2 regions of the Streptomyces sp. YGL11-2 genome follow, and region 2 is predicted to be linked to the other one. Evidence: riboswitches for the same ligand, from Rfam matches in the RefSeq annotation. Region 2 holds a riboswitch; the other holds the start of a gene.
The links. A riboswitch is a leader RNA that binds a small molecule or an ion and turns the genes downstream of it on or off. The one in region 2 is predicted to bind glycine.
Positions count from the first base shown of each region.

Region 1: another riboswitch for glycine. It lies ahead of gcvP (aminomethyl-transferring glycine dehydrogenase); the one in region 2 lies ahead of gcvT (glycine cleavage system aminomethyltransferase GcvT).

Region 1 covers NZ_JBNHIN010000004.1:8,422-14,991, forward strand. The annotation lists gene ACO1BR_RS06350 (MerR family transcriptional regulator) at 1-383, shown strand, start outside; gene ACO1BR_RS06355 (DNA polymerase IV) at 450-1,877, shown strand; gene ACO1BR_RS06360 (PRC-barrel domain-containing protein) at 1,787-2,182, opposite strand; glycine riboswitch at 2,285-2,382, shown strand; glycine riboswitch at 2,383-2,510, shown strand; gene gcvP (aminomethyl-transferring glycine dehydrogenase) at 2,572-5,457, shown strand; gene ACO1BR_RS06370 (DUF5999 family protein) at 5,537-5,743, opposite strand; gene ACO1BR_RS06375 (hypothetical protein) at 6,069-6,570, opposite strand, start outside.
Region 2 covers NZ_JBNHIN010000003.1:300,959-307,528, forward strand. The annotation lists gene ACO1BR_RS05960 (phosphatase PAP2 family protein) at 1-30, shown strand, start outside; gene ACO1BR_RS05965 (hypothetical protein) at 179-475, shown strand; gene ACO1BR_RS05970 (L-serine ammonia-lyase) at 654-2,036, opposite strand; gene glyA (serine hydroxymethyltransferase) at 2,292-3,551, opposite strand; gene gcvH (glycine cleavage system protein GcvH) at 3,603-3,980, opposite strand; gene gcvT (glycine cleavage system aminomethyltransferase GcvT) at 4,126-5,253, opposite strand; glycine riboswitch at 5,287-5,404, opposite strand; glycine riboswitch at 5,405-5,500, opposite strand; gene ACO1BR_RS05990 (AAA family ATPase) at 5,833-6,564, shown strand.

The DNA.
Region 1 (6,570 bases), on a different contig from region 2:
CGTACGGGTCCGGCACGCAGCGGCTCTACAGCTTCCGGGACGTCGTCGTCCTGAAGATCGTCAAGCGGCTGCTGGACACCGGGGTCTCGCTCCAGAACATCCGCACCGCGGTGCAGCACCTGCGCTCGCGGGGGCTGGCGGACCTGACGCGGATGACGCTGATGAGCGATGGCGCGACGGTCTATGAGTGCACCTCGCCCGACCAGGTCGTCGACCTGCTCCAGGGGGGCCAGGGGGTCTTCGGCATCGCGGTCGGCGTGGTGTGGCGGGACGTGGAGGGCGCGCTGTCACAGCTCCACGGAGAGCGTGTGGACACCGGCGAGACGCTGGTCGGGAAGAACCCGCATGACGAGCTGGCGCGGCGGCGCAACCGGGCCGGCTGACGGCGCGTACGGGGTTCCGGGCCCGGGTCGGGCCGATTGTCAGTGGTGTGCGGCAGCATCGGTGGTGTGAGACGTGCGCCGACGATCCTGCATCTGGACATGGATGCGTTCTATGCCTCCGCCGAGCAGGCGGCCAAGCCGAGCCTGCGGGGAAAGCCCGTGGTCGTCGGTGGGATCGGGCCGCGCGGCGTGGTGGCTACGGCGTCGTACGAGGCCCGGGTCTTCGGGGTGCGCTCGGCGATGCCGACGGCGCAGGCACGCCGGCTGTGCCCCAACGCCGCCTATCTCAGCCCGCGATTCACCCTGTACCGCCAGGTGAGTGAAACGGTCATGGAGCTGCTGCGGGCGTTGTCGCCACTGGTGGAGCCGCTGAGCCTGGACGAGGCTTTCGTGGACCTGGAGGCGGGTGGGGTCGCGCCGGAGACGGCCGCGGTACGGGCGGTGGGGGCGCAGCTGCGGCGGGACATCCGGACGGCCACGGGGCTGACGGGGTCGGTGGGGCTGGCGGGCGCCAAGATGCTCGCCAAGATCGCGTCCGAGCAGGCGAAGCCGGACGGCCTGGTGGTGATCGAGCCCGGCACGGAGCGGGAGCTGCTGGGGCCGATGCCGGTGCGGGCGCTGCCGGGGGTCGGGCCGGCCACGGCCGAGGCACTGCGCCGGGGCGGTATCCACACGGTCGCGGAGACCGCGGAGGCCGGTGAGGCGGAGCTGGTGCGGCTGCTGGGCAGGGCGCACGGCACGGGGCTCTACGCGATGTCGCTGGGGCAGGACGACCGGCCGGTGGTGGCCGAGCGGGACGCGAAGTCGGTGTCGGTCGAGGACACCTTCGAGGTCGACCTGACGGACCGGACGCGGGTGCGGAACGAGGTGCTGCGGCTGGCCGACCGGTGCGTGGAGCGGCTGCGGGCCGCCGGGCGGTCCGGGCGCACGGTGGTGATCAAGGTGCGGAACTACGACTTCTCGACGCTCACCCGGTCCGAGACGCTGCGCGGGCCCACCGACGACCCCGCGGTCGTGCGGGAGGCGGCCGTGCGGCTGCTGGAGACGGTGGACACCACCGGTGGGGTGCGCCTGCTGGGCGTGGGGGTGAGCGGGCTGGCGGACTTCACGCAGGAGGACCTCTTCGCCCAGATCGCCACGGAGCGGGAGGCGGAGGAGCATGCCGGGCCCGCCGAGCCGGAGGCGGCGCCGGAGCCGGGGGAGGAGCTGCCGCGGCGGTGGCACCCGGGGCTGGACGTGGTCCACGAGGAGTTCGGCGCCGGCTGGGTGCAGGGCAGCGGGGTGGGGCGGGTGACCGTACGGTTCGAGACGCCGGGGTCCGCACCCGGGCGGGTGCGGACCTTCGCCGTCGACGATCCGGCGCTGCGGCCGGGGGAGCCGCTGCCGCTGCCGGGCGGCCCGGATCAGTCGTCGGCGCCGGCGATCCGCCCGAAGTCCGAGTCGCCGGCCGAGGACAGCGAGTCCGAGACCGGGGAGGAGATATCGAGGCGGTAGTGGTGGTAGAGCTGGAGTTCCTGCTCGGGGGAGAGATGCCGGCCGACGCCGAAGTCCGGGGCATCCTTGATGAGCTTGCGGTCATAGGGAATGCGCAGGCTGTCGCCGACCATTTCGCTGGGTTCCAGGGGGACGAACGCATCGCGGCTGAAGAGGCCGGTGCGCACCGCCGCCCACTCCGGTTCACCCGTCGCATCGTCGAGGTACACCTCGTCGATGGTGCCTATCTTCGCGCCGTTCCGGTCGAACGCTTTGCGGCCGATGAGGCTCCGGGGATCGATATCGGCTTGCACGGTCCCTCCAATTGGTCGCAACTGCCTTGTGACAACTACGAAACGGCACATTTCATGCCTCGGCCACTCGAAGGATCGTTCCAGCAGTGCGCTGGTAGGCTGGCGATTGGCCGCAGAACCCATGCGGGAGAGTCCTTTGTCGTTCGCGACCAGGGCGCCGAAGGAGCAAATCCTCCCCGGAATCTCTCAGGCACACGTACCGCGTGGGCGAGGTCACTCTGGAAAGCAGGGCGGGTCACGGTCAGCCACCATGCCGGAACCCCTCCTCACCGACGGTGAAAACCGGGCCGCATCCCGCGAACCGGTGAAGCTCTCAGGTTGAGATGACAGAGGGGGAGGCCGTCCGGGCACCAGCGCCGTGGTGCCCCTCGTAGGTCGCATTGACCAGGAGGCCCCCGCAGATGACCACCAATCGCATCTCCTTGACCGAGCTGGAGCGCGGCACCCCCTTCGAGCGTCGGCACATCGGACCCGATGACGAGGCGCAGGCCAAAATGCTCGCGCAGGTCGGCTTCGGTTCGCTGGACGAGCTGACCGCCGCCGCCGTCCCGGACGTGATCAAGAGCGCGGAGGCGCTGGGCCTGCCGCACGCCCGTACCGAGGCCGAGGTCCTGGAGGAGCTGCGCGGTCTGGCCGACCGCAACCAGGTCCTGTCGTCCATGATCGGACTCGGCTACTACGGCACGTTCACCCCGCCGGTGATCCTGCGCAACGTGATGGAGAACCCGTCCTGGTACACGGCGTACACGCCCTACCAGCCGGAGATCTCGCAGGGCCGGCTGGAGGCGCTGCTGAACTTCCAGACGATGGTCGCCGAGCTGACCGGGCTGCCCACCTCCGGTGCCTCCCTCCTGGACGAGGGCACCGCTGCCGCCGAGGCGATGGCCCTCTCCCGCCGGGTCGGCAAGGTCAAGCAGGGCGTCTACCTGATCGACGCCGACTGCCTGCCGCAGACCGTCGCCGTCATCCGGACCCGTGCCGAGCCGACCGGTGTCGAGGTCGTCGTGGCGGACCTGTCCGGCGGCATTCCGGCGGAGATCGCCGAGCGCGGGGTCTTCGGCGTGCTCCTGCAGTACCCGGGCGCGTCCGGCGCGGTGCGCGACCCGCGGGCCGTGATCGCGCAGGCTCACGAGCTGGGGGCGGTCGTCACCGTCGCCGCCGACCTGCTGGCCCTGACCCTGCTGGCCTCGCCGGGTGAGCTGGGCGCGGACATCGCGGTCGGTACCAGCCAGCGCTTCGGCGTCCCGATGGGCTTCGGCGGCCCGCACGCCGGCTTCATGGCCGTACGCGAGCAGTTCGCCCGCAGCCTGCCCGGCCGGCTGGTCGGGGTGTCCGTCGACGCGGACGGCAACAAGGCGTACCGGCTGGCGCTGCAGACCCGTGAGCAGCACATCCGCCGGGAGAAGGCCACCAGCAACATTTGCACCGCCCAGGTGCTGCTCGCCGTCATGGCGGGGATGTACGCGGTCTACCACGGGCCCGACGGGCTGCGGGCGATCGCCTGGCGCACCCACCGCTACGCGGCCATCCTGGCCGAGGGCCTGCGGGCCGGCGGGGTGGAGCTGGTCCACGACGCGTACTTCGACACGCTGACCGCGCGGGTTCCCGGCCGGGCCGCCGAGGTCGTCGCCGCGGCCCGCGAGGCGGGGGTCAACCTCCGCCAGGTCGACGCGGACCTGGTCGGGATCGCCTGCGACGAGACCACCGGGCGCGCCCAGCTGACCGGCGTCTGGGGCGCCTTCGGGGTGCAGGGCGACATCGAGCGGCTGGACGCCACGGTTACCGAGACGCTGCCGGAGCCACTGCTGCGCACCGACGACTACCTCGGCCACCCCGTCTTCCACCAGCACCGCTCCGAAACCGCCATGCTGCGCTACCTGCGGACGCTGGCCGGCAAGGACTACGCGCTGGACCGCGGCATGATCCCGCTCGGCTCCTGCACGATGAAGCTGAACGCCACGACCGAGATGGAGCCGGTCACCTGGCCCGAGTTCGGGCAGCTGCACCCCTTCGCGCCGGCCGACCAGGCGCAGGGCTACCTCACGCTCATCCAGGAGCTGGAGGAGCGGCTGGCCACGGTCACCGGCTACGACAAGGTGTCCATCCAGCCCAACGCCGGCTCACAGGGCGAACTCGCCGGGCTGCTGGCCGTCCGCGCCTACCACCGTGCCAACGGCGACGAGCAGCGCACCGTCTGCCTGATCCCGTCCTCGGCGCACGGCACCAACGCCGCCAGCGCCGTGATGGCCGGCATGAAGGTCGTCGTCGTCAAGACCGGCGACGACGGCGAGGTCGACAGCGACGACCTGCACGCCAAGATCGAGAAGCACCGCGACGAGCTGGCCGTCCTGATGGTCACCTACCCGTCCACCCACGGCGTGTTCGAGGAGCACATCACCCAGATCTGCGCGGCGGTGCACGAGGTCGGCGGTCAGGTCTACGTGGACGGTGCCAACCTCAACGCCCTGGTCGGCCTCGCCGAGCCGGGGAAGTTCGGCGGCGACGTCTCGCACCTCAACCTGCACAAGACGTTCTGCATCCCGCACGGCGGCGGTGGCCCCGGCGTCGGCCCGGTCGGCGTCCGCGCCCACCTGGCGCCGTACCTGCCCAACCACCCGCTGCAGCCCACCGCGGGCCCGGAGACCGGTGTCGGGCCGATCTCCGCCGCCCCCTGGGGCTCGGCCGGCATCCTGCCGATCTCCTGGGCGTACGTCCGGCTGATGGGCGGCGAGGGCCTCAAGCGCGCCACCCAGGTCGCGGTCCTCAGCGCCAACTACGTCGCCAAGCGCCTGGAACCGCACTACCCCGTGCTCTACACCGGCCCCGGCGGGCTGGTCGCGCACGAGTGCATCATCGACGTCCGGCCGCTGACCAAGGCGACCGGCGTGAGCATCGACGATGTCGCCAAGCGGCTCATCGACTACGGCTTCCACGCCCCGACGATGTCCTTCCCGGTGGCCGGCACGCTGATGATCGAGCCGACCGAGAGCGAGGACCTGGGCGAGCTGGACCGCTTCTGCGACGCGATGATCGCCATCCGCGCGGAGATCGACAAGGTCGGCTCGGGGGAGTGGGACAAGGACGACAACCCGCTGTGCAACGCCCCGCACACCGCGGGCGCGCTGACCGGCGAGTGGAGCCACGCCTACCGCCGCGAGGAAGCCGTCTTCCCGGCCGGGGTGGACGCCGCGGACAAGTACTGGCCGCCGGTGCGCCGGATCGACGGTGCCTTCGGGGACCGCAACCTCGTCTGCTCCTGCCCCCCGCTGGACGAGTACGACGGCTGATCCAGGCAACATCAAGGGCCCTCGGCGCGATGCCGGGGGCCCTGTTGTACGTGCGTGGTACGTGTCGGGTGGCCGCGGATCAGGCGGCGGCGGTGACCCGGGCGGAGCCGAGCGGCCGGTGCGGGGCGATGACCTGGCCGTCCGGCAGCAGCTCACCGGTGTCCTCGAAGAGCAGGACGCCGTTGCAGAGCAGGCTCCAGCCCTGCTCGGGATGGTGCGCCACCAGTTGGGCGGCCTCCCGGTCGGTGGATTCCGCTGACGGGCATGGCGGTTGATGCTGGCACATGGGAATTGTCTTTCGCTGCGGTGTGGTGAACGTCGTGCGGCTGGATGAGGTGGTCATGGCCGCTCCCCCGTTTCCTGTCGGTCCCAGTCTTGCCCTACGGAGGTGTTTCCGCAGGGATTTCGCAGCAGCGGTACACACTCGATACTGACGCATCACCCGTGCGGGCGGTTGCTCCCAAATGAGCGCGACTCCCAGGGGGTTGGGAGTGGTATCGGCGGGCGGGCCCGCGCGGGTGGGCAGCGCGGTGCGCCCCGCGGCAGGGAAGGGCCACGGGGCGCAGGGCGGCGGTGCGGGTGTACGCGGGCGTACGAGGGGGGTGCGGCGGTCAGGCCGGCTCGCGGAGCAGCGGGGTGGGGGCGAGGCGGCGGGCGAGGCGGGGGAGCAGGTCGGCCAGGCGCTGCGGGAGGTGCGGGGCGATCCCCGGCGGGGCGGGGGCCAGCGGCACCAGGAGGTCGCCGGGGGCGGGCATGCCGTCGGCGCCGTCCGCGGTGGTGTCGTGGTGCAGCCACAGGGTGAGCATGTACAGCTCCGGGACGGACAGCAGCCGCGGCTGGTACGGCGCGGCGAGCGACTCCGACTGCTGCAGGGCCCGTTCGGTCGCGACGACATAGGGGCCGTCGCAGAAGCGCGAGAAGGTCCAGCCGTCCGCGGTGAGCCGGGCCTCGGCGGTCGCCAGGGCGCGCTCCCCGCCGCGGACCAGGAAGCGCCAGCCGGCGAGGCGGGTGCGCGGCGGGCCTGCCTGGCTGATGTCGTCCCAGACGTGCACGGGCAACGGGTGGTCGGGGCTCAGCGGTCCCTGATGGGCGCGCAGCGCGGGGGTGGGGGCC
Region 2 (6,570 bases):
CCGGAAGCTCCCCCCTCCGCTTGTCCATGAATCGCTGACGAACGGTCCAGGTCTTCGCCAAGGCCGCATGGACGCCAGGCGCGCCGAGCACCACTGTCCTGGGTGCCGGCGACCGGGGAGCGCTCACCGGCACCTGAGCCGATTCACCGTGCACCACCGTGTGACAGGGGGGACAGCAATGGATCATTCGCTTGACGTCCCGACGGCCGGCCGTCCGGCCGCCTGGGGCGATCTCCGCGGCCGCTGCGCCGCCGCCGCGGTCGCCGACCCGACCCCGTGCGAGGGCCCGCGCGACGCCGCCACCATCGTCGCCCGCGACGGCAGAGAGGTCGCCGGCTGCGTCCACCACTGCGCCCGCCTCCTGGCCGGCCTGGACGGCGCCCGCGTCCACCCGTTCGTCCCGTCCGCCCAGGCCCTGGACATCTACTCCCGGGCCCGCGAACTCCCGCCCTTCGCCTGGGAGATCGGCAGATAGCCCGGCCCGTGCAGCCGGCCGGACGCCCCCGGACGCCGGCCGGCGTCCGGGGGCGTCCGGGCGAACTCCGCGCCCCGGAAGGCCGGTTGCCCGGCTCCGTTCGGGACGGCGACGACCGTCGGGGCCGCGGCGAGGTCGTCGGTCCGCCGACTGGGCCGCGGGCCCCAAAGCGGCCGGGTCAGCACTCGATGATGTTCACCGCCAGCCCGCCGCGGGCCGTCTCCTTGTACTTGACGCTCATGTCCGCGCCGGTCTCCTTCATGGTCTTGATGACCTTGTCGAGGGAGACGTGGTGGCGGCCGTCGCCGCGCAGGGCCATGCGGGCGGCGGTGACGGCCTTCACGGCGGCCATGCCATTGCGTTCGATGCAGGGGATCTGGACGAGGCCGCCGACGGGGTCGCAGGTGAGGCCGAGGTTGTGTTCCATGCCGATCTCGGCGGCGTTCTCGACCTGTTCGGGGGTGCCGCCGAGGACTTCGGCGAGGCCGCCGGCGGCCATGGAGCAGGCGGAGCCGACCTCGCCCTGGCAGCCGACCTCGGCGCCGGAGATGGAGGCGTTCTCCTTGAAGAGCATGCCGATGGCGCCGGCGGCGAGCAGGAAGCGGACGACGCCCTCCTCGTCGGCTCCGGGGACGAAGTTGGTGTAGTAGTGCAGGACGGCGGGGATGATGCCGGCCGCGCCGTTGGTGGGGGCGGTGACGACCCGGCCGCCGGCGGCGTTCTCCTCGTTGACGGCCATGGCGTAGAGGGTGACCCATTCCATGGCGCGGGCGGCGGCATCGCCTTCGGCGCGCAGGGCGCGGCCGGCGTTGGCGGCCCGGCGGCGGACCTTCAGACCGCCCGGAAGGATGCCCTCACGGGACATCCCGCGCTCGACGCAGCCCTGCATGACCCGCCAGATCTCCAGCAGGCCGGTGCGGATCTCCTCCTCCGTCCGCCACGCCTTCTCGTTCTCCAGCATCAGGGCGGAGATCGACAGGCCGGTCTGCGAGGAGAGGCGGAGCAGCTCGTCGCCGGTCCGGAAGGGGTGCGCCAGGACGGTGTCGTCGAGCTTGATGCGGTCCTGGCCCACCGCGTCCTCGTCGACGACGAAGCCGCCGCCGACCGAGTAGTAGGTCTTCTCCAGCAGGGGCGCGCCGGCGCCGTCGTAGGCGAACAGCGTCATGCCGTTGGCGTGGTACGGCAGCGAGCGGCGGCGGTGCAGGACGAGCTGGGTGGACTCGTCGAAGGCGATCTCGTGGGCGGTGCCTATCTCGGCGCCGAGGAGGCGCAGGCGGCCGGTGGTGCGGATGCGTGCGACCTCGTCGTCGGCGGTTTCCACGTCGACGCTGCGGGGGGAGTGGCCTTCGAGGCCCAGGAGGACGGCCTTGGGGGTGCCGTGGCCGTGGCCGGTGGCACCGAGGGAACCGAAGAGCTCGGCGCGTACGGAGACCGTCTGGGCGAGCAGACCGTCCTTCTTGAGCCGGCCGGCGAACATCCGGGCGGCGCGCATGGGGCCCACGGTGTGCGAGCTGGAGGGGCCGATGCCGATGGAGAAGAGGTCGAAGACGGAGATGGCCACGGAGGCGGACTCCTTTGTCTGCTCGTGATGGACGGTGGAGCAAGTCGGGCAGGAAGGGTGTTTCCGTCCCGATTGTCGAGCGTAACCCGCTCGGGTGGTGCTGCCGCCGGACGGTGGGCGTCGGGCGGATGTCGGCGGGAACAACGGAGGAATCCGGGCAGCAGGGCACGAGCCCGGGGCCGGTGGCCGGCCCCGGGCTCGCCGCCCGCTTCGGCCCGGCCCGCGAACGGGCCGGTCCTCATGCCATGAGACGCGTCACAGGGACGGGTACAGGGGGTACTTCTCGGCGAGCGCCGTGACCCGGGCCTTGAGGGCGTCGCGGTCGTAGGCGGGCTTGAGGGCTTCCGCGATGATGTCGGCGACCTCGCGGAAGTCGTCGGCCTGGAAGCCGCGGGTGGCCAGCGCGGGGGTGCCGATGCGCAGGCCGGAGGTGATCATCGGCGGGCGGGGGTCGTTGGGGATGGCGTTGCGGTTGACGGTGATGCCGACCTCGTGGAGGCGGTCCTCGGCCTGCTGCCCGTCGAGCTCGGAGTCGCGCAGGTCGACCAGGACGAGGTGGACGTCGGTGCCGCCGGACAGGACCGAGACGCCGTACTCCTTGACGTCGTCCTGGATGAGGCGCTCGGCGAGGATCCTGGCGCCTTCGAGGGTGCGCTGCTGGCGCTCCTTGAACTCCTCGGAGGCGGCGACCTTGAAGGAGACGGCCTTGGCGGCGATGACGTGCTCCAGGGGGCCGCCCTGCTGGCCGGGGAAGACCGCGGAGTTGATCTTCTTGGCGAGTTCGGCGGTGGAGAGGATGACGCCGCCGCGGGGGCCGCCGAGGGTCTTGTGGGTGGTGGTGGTCACGACATGGGCGTGCGGGACCGGGGACGGGTGCAGGCCCGCGGCGACGAGGCCGGCGAAGTGGGCCATGTCGACCATGAGGTAGGCGCCGACCTCGTCCGCGATGCGGCGGAAGGCGGCGAAGTCGAGCTGGCGCGGGTAGGCGGACCAGCCGGCGACGATGAGCTTGGGGCGGTGCTCCTTGGCGAGGCGCTCGACCTCGTCCATGTCCACGAGGTTGGTCTTCTCGTCGACGTGGTACGGGACGACGTTGTAGAGCTTGCCGCTGAAGTTGATCTTCATGCCGTGGGTGAGGTGTCCACCGTGGGCGAGGTTGAGGCCCAGGATGGTGTCGCCCGGCTTGATCAGCGCGAACATGGCGGCGGCGTTGGCCTGTGCACCGGAGTGCGGCTGGACGTTGGCGGCCTCGGCGCCGAAGAGGGCCTTGATCCGGTCGATGGCGATCTGCTCGACGACGTCGACGTGCTCGCAGCCGCCGTAGTAGCGGCGGCCGGGGTAGCCCTCGGCGTACTTGTTGGTGAGGACGGAGCCCTGGGCCTCCATGACGGCGACCGGAGCGAAGTTCTCCGAGGCGATCATTTCGAGGGTGGACTGCTGACGGTGCAGCTCGGCGTCGACGGCGGCGGCGACGTCGGGGTCGAGCTCATGGAGGGAGCTGTTGAGAAGCGACATGAGATCTTCCTGGAGGATCGGGAGGGGTGCGAAGCTCCGGCAGGGGCGGGCTCAGCCGGCGGCGAAGGCGGTGTACTCGTCGGCCGAGAGCAGGTCCTCCGGCTCACCGGTGATCTTCACCTTGAACAGCCAACCGCCCTCGAACGGGGCGGAGTTCACCAGCGAGGGGTCGGCGACGACGTCCTCGTTGACCTCCGTGATCTCGCCGTCGACGGGCGCGTAGAGGTCGCTGACCGACTTGGTCGACTCCAGCTCACCGCAGGACTCGCCCGCCGTGACCGTGGCGCCGACCTCCGGGAGCTGCACGAAGACGACGTCGCCGAGCGCGTTCGCCGCGTGCTCGGTGATGCCGACCGTCGAGACGCCGTCCTCGGCGGCCGACAGCCACTCGTGCTCCTTGCTGTAGCGCAGCTGCTGGGGGTTGTCCATGGTTCGATTCTCCTGTACGCGGGGGTGTGGTGGTGACGGGGGTCGCCCCCGGCGAGGCCGGGGGAGGGTCGTGCCGGGAGAGGCGCGGCGGTGCGCCGCTGTCGCGTCCGCGGCCGGTGAACCGTTACTGCGGCGCGGCCGACCGCTACTTCTGCCGCTTGTAGAAGGGCAGCGCGACGACCTCGTACGGCTCATGGCTGCCACGGATGTCCACCCGGACACCGTCGGTGCCCGGTGTGGCGTAGGCCGCGTCGACGTACGCGATGGCGATCGGCCTGCCGAGGGTGGGGGAAGGCGCCCCGGAGGTGACCTCGCCGATGACCGTGCCGTCGGCCGCGACGACCGGGTATCCGGCGCGCGGCACCCGGCGGCCCTCGGCGATCAGGCCGACCAGCTTGCGCGGCGGTGCGGTCTCGGCGCGCTCGGCCGCCGTCGCCAGCGCGGCGCGGCCCACGAAGTCCCCGCCGTTGGTGGTCTTCTCGAACTTCACCACCCGGCCCAGACCGGCGTCGAACGGCGTGGTGGCGGAGGTCAGCTCGTGCCCGTACAGCGGCATACCGGCCTCCAGGCGCAGCGTGTCGCGGCAGGACAGTCCGCAGGGGACGAGGCCCACGGAGGCGCCGGCCTCGGTCAGCGCCTCCCACAGGGCGACCGCGTCCGCCGGCCGGACGAACAGCTCGAAACCGTCCTCGCCGGTGTATCCGGTACGGGCGATCAGCGCGTCCACCCCGGCGACCTTGCCCGGCAGGCCCGCGTAGTACTTCAGCCCGTCCAGGTCGGCGTCGGTGAGCCCCTTCAGGATGCCGGGGGACTCCGGGCCCTGCACCGCGATCAGCGCGTAGGCGTCGCGGTCGTCGCGGATCGCGGCGTCGAAGCCGCCGGCCCGCTCCGTCAGCGCGTCCAGCACCACCTGGGCGTTGGAGGCGTTGGCGACGACCATGTACTCCTCGTCGGCGAGCCGGTAGACGATCAGGTCGTCGAGGATGCCGCCGTCGGGCGCGCAGATCATGGTGTAGCGGGCGCGTCCGGTGGCGACGCCGCCGATGTTGCCGACCAGCGCGTAGTCGAGGAGGTCGGCGGCCCGCGGGCCGCTGACGGTGATCTCGCCCATGTGGGAGAGGTCGAAGAGGCCGGCGCGGGTGCGGACCGCGACATGCTCGTCGCGCTCGCTGCTGTAGCGCAGCGGCATGTCCCAGCCGGCGAAGTCGGTCATGGTCGCGCCGAGCGCGCGATGGGTGGCATCCAGCGCGGTGCGGCGGGGGGCTTCAGTCATCGTTCCGGGCTCCCAGGCATGGGTGACAAGACGGTCTCCCCATCTGTCATCGGAACCTGAGAGGTTCACCGGGATCCCGCGAACGGACCCGGTTTGCACCTTGGGTGGAGCCGCGCCTGCAACCGGGCACTGGCTCGCTTTTCAGATCTGCCTCGCCCGCGCGGTATAGGGGCCTGAGAGATTCAAGGGAGGACTTGCTCCTTCGGCGCCCCGCCGTGGTGGCCGGGGACTCTCCCGCGCGGGTTCAAGCGGCCGGTATGGAGTTGGCAGCTCACGAGTGACCAGAGGTGTGCCCGTGGCGGCCACATCATTACACGGGATCGCCGGATAAAGGAGCCCTGGTCGTCGCCCCGTTCCGGTCGGCTCCGCCGGGCCGCCCACGCGGTTCCGGAACCCGCCGGGTGCGCGGCGCCTCCGGCGGCGGCCGTTGGGCGGCGGCCCGGTGCGCCGTCAGCCCGGCGCCCGCCACCTCGTCGGATCGGGCAATCGCCTTGATGGGCATTACCTTTTCTTGACACTCTGCCGTTGCGGCTCCGGTCCCGAAGCGGAGCCGGAACCGGACCGGGAGGGGTGTTCACGGTGCACAGGGAAGCGGCGTACGCGGCCACTTCGGGCATTGCGCCCTCGGACCCGGCGGACGCGTCCCGGCCTCAGTCCGAGACCCAGCCGCAGGCCCGGCGCCGCCCGCCGTCCGTCCCGCGGCCCGGTCGCCGCTCCCCGATCACCGACCTCCGGGGCGTCCGCCCGGTCCGCCGCACCGCCGAACTCCGGTTCCCGCCCGGGGATCTGGTCGTGGTCTCCGGCCTGCCGGGCAGCGGCAAGAGCACCCTGATGCGGCGCCTGGTGCCGCGGCTGGACGCGCGCGGCGCCGCGGTCCACCGCATCGACTCCCAGGACGCCCGGGAGCGCTGGGAACGCGGCCGGCTGCACCGGGTGCCGTACGGCCTGTACCGCCCGCTGGTCCGCGCGGCGCACTACCTCGCACTGCGCCGGGCGCTGCGCTCCGGCGGCAGCGTGGTGGTGCACGACTGCGGGACGCTGGTGTGGGTGCGCCGCTGGATCTCCCGGACGGCCCGGCGGGGCGGCCGGGGGCTGCACCTGGTGCTGCTCGACGTGCCGCCGGAGGTGGCGCTGAGCGGCCAGCGGACCCGCGGGCGCGGGGTGTCCCGGTACGCCTTCGCCCGCCACCGCAGGGCGGTACGGCGGCTGGTGGGCGGCGCGGAGGCGGACCGGCTCCCGGCGGGCTTCCGTTCCGCGGTGCTGCTCGACCGCCGGGCGGCCGGCACGCTGGAGGCGGTCAGCTTCGACTGACGGGGG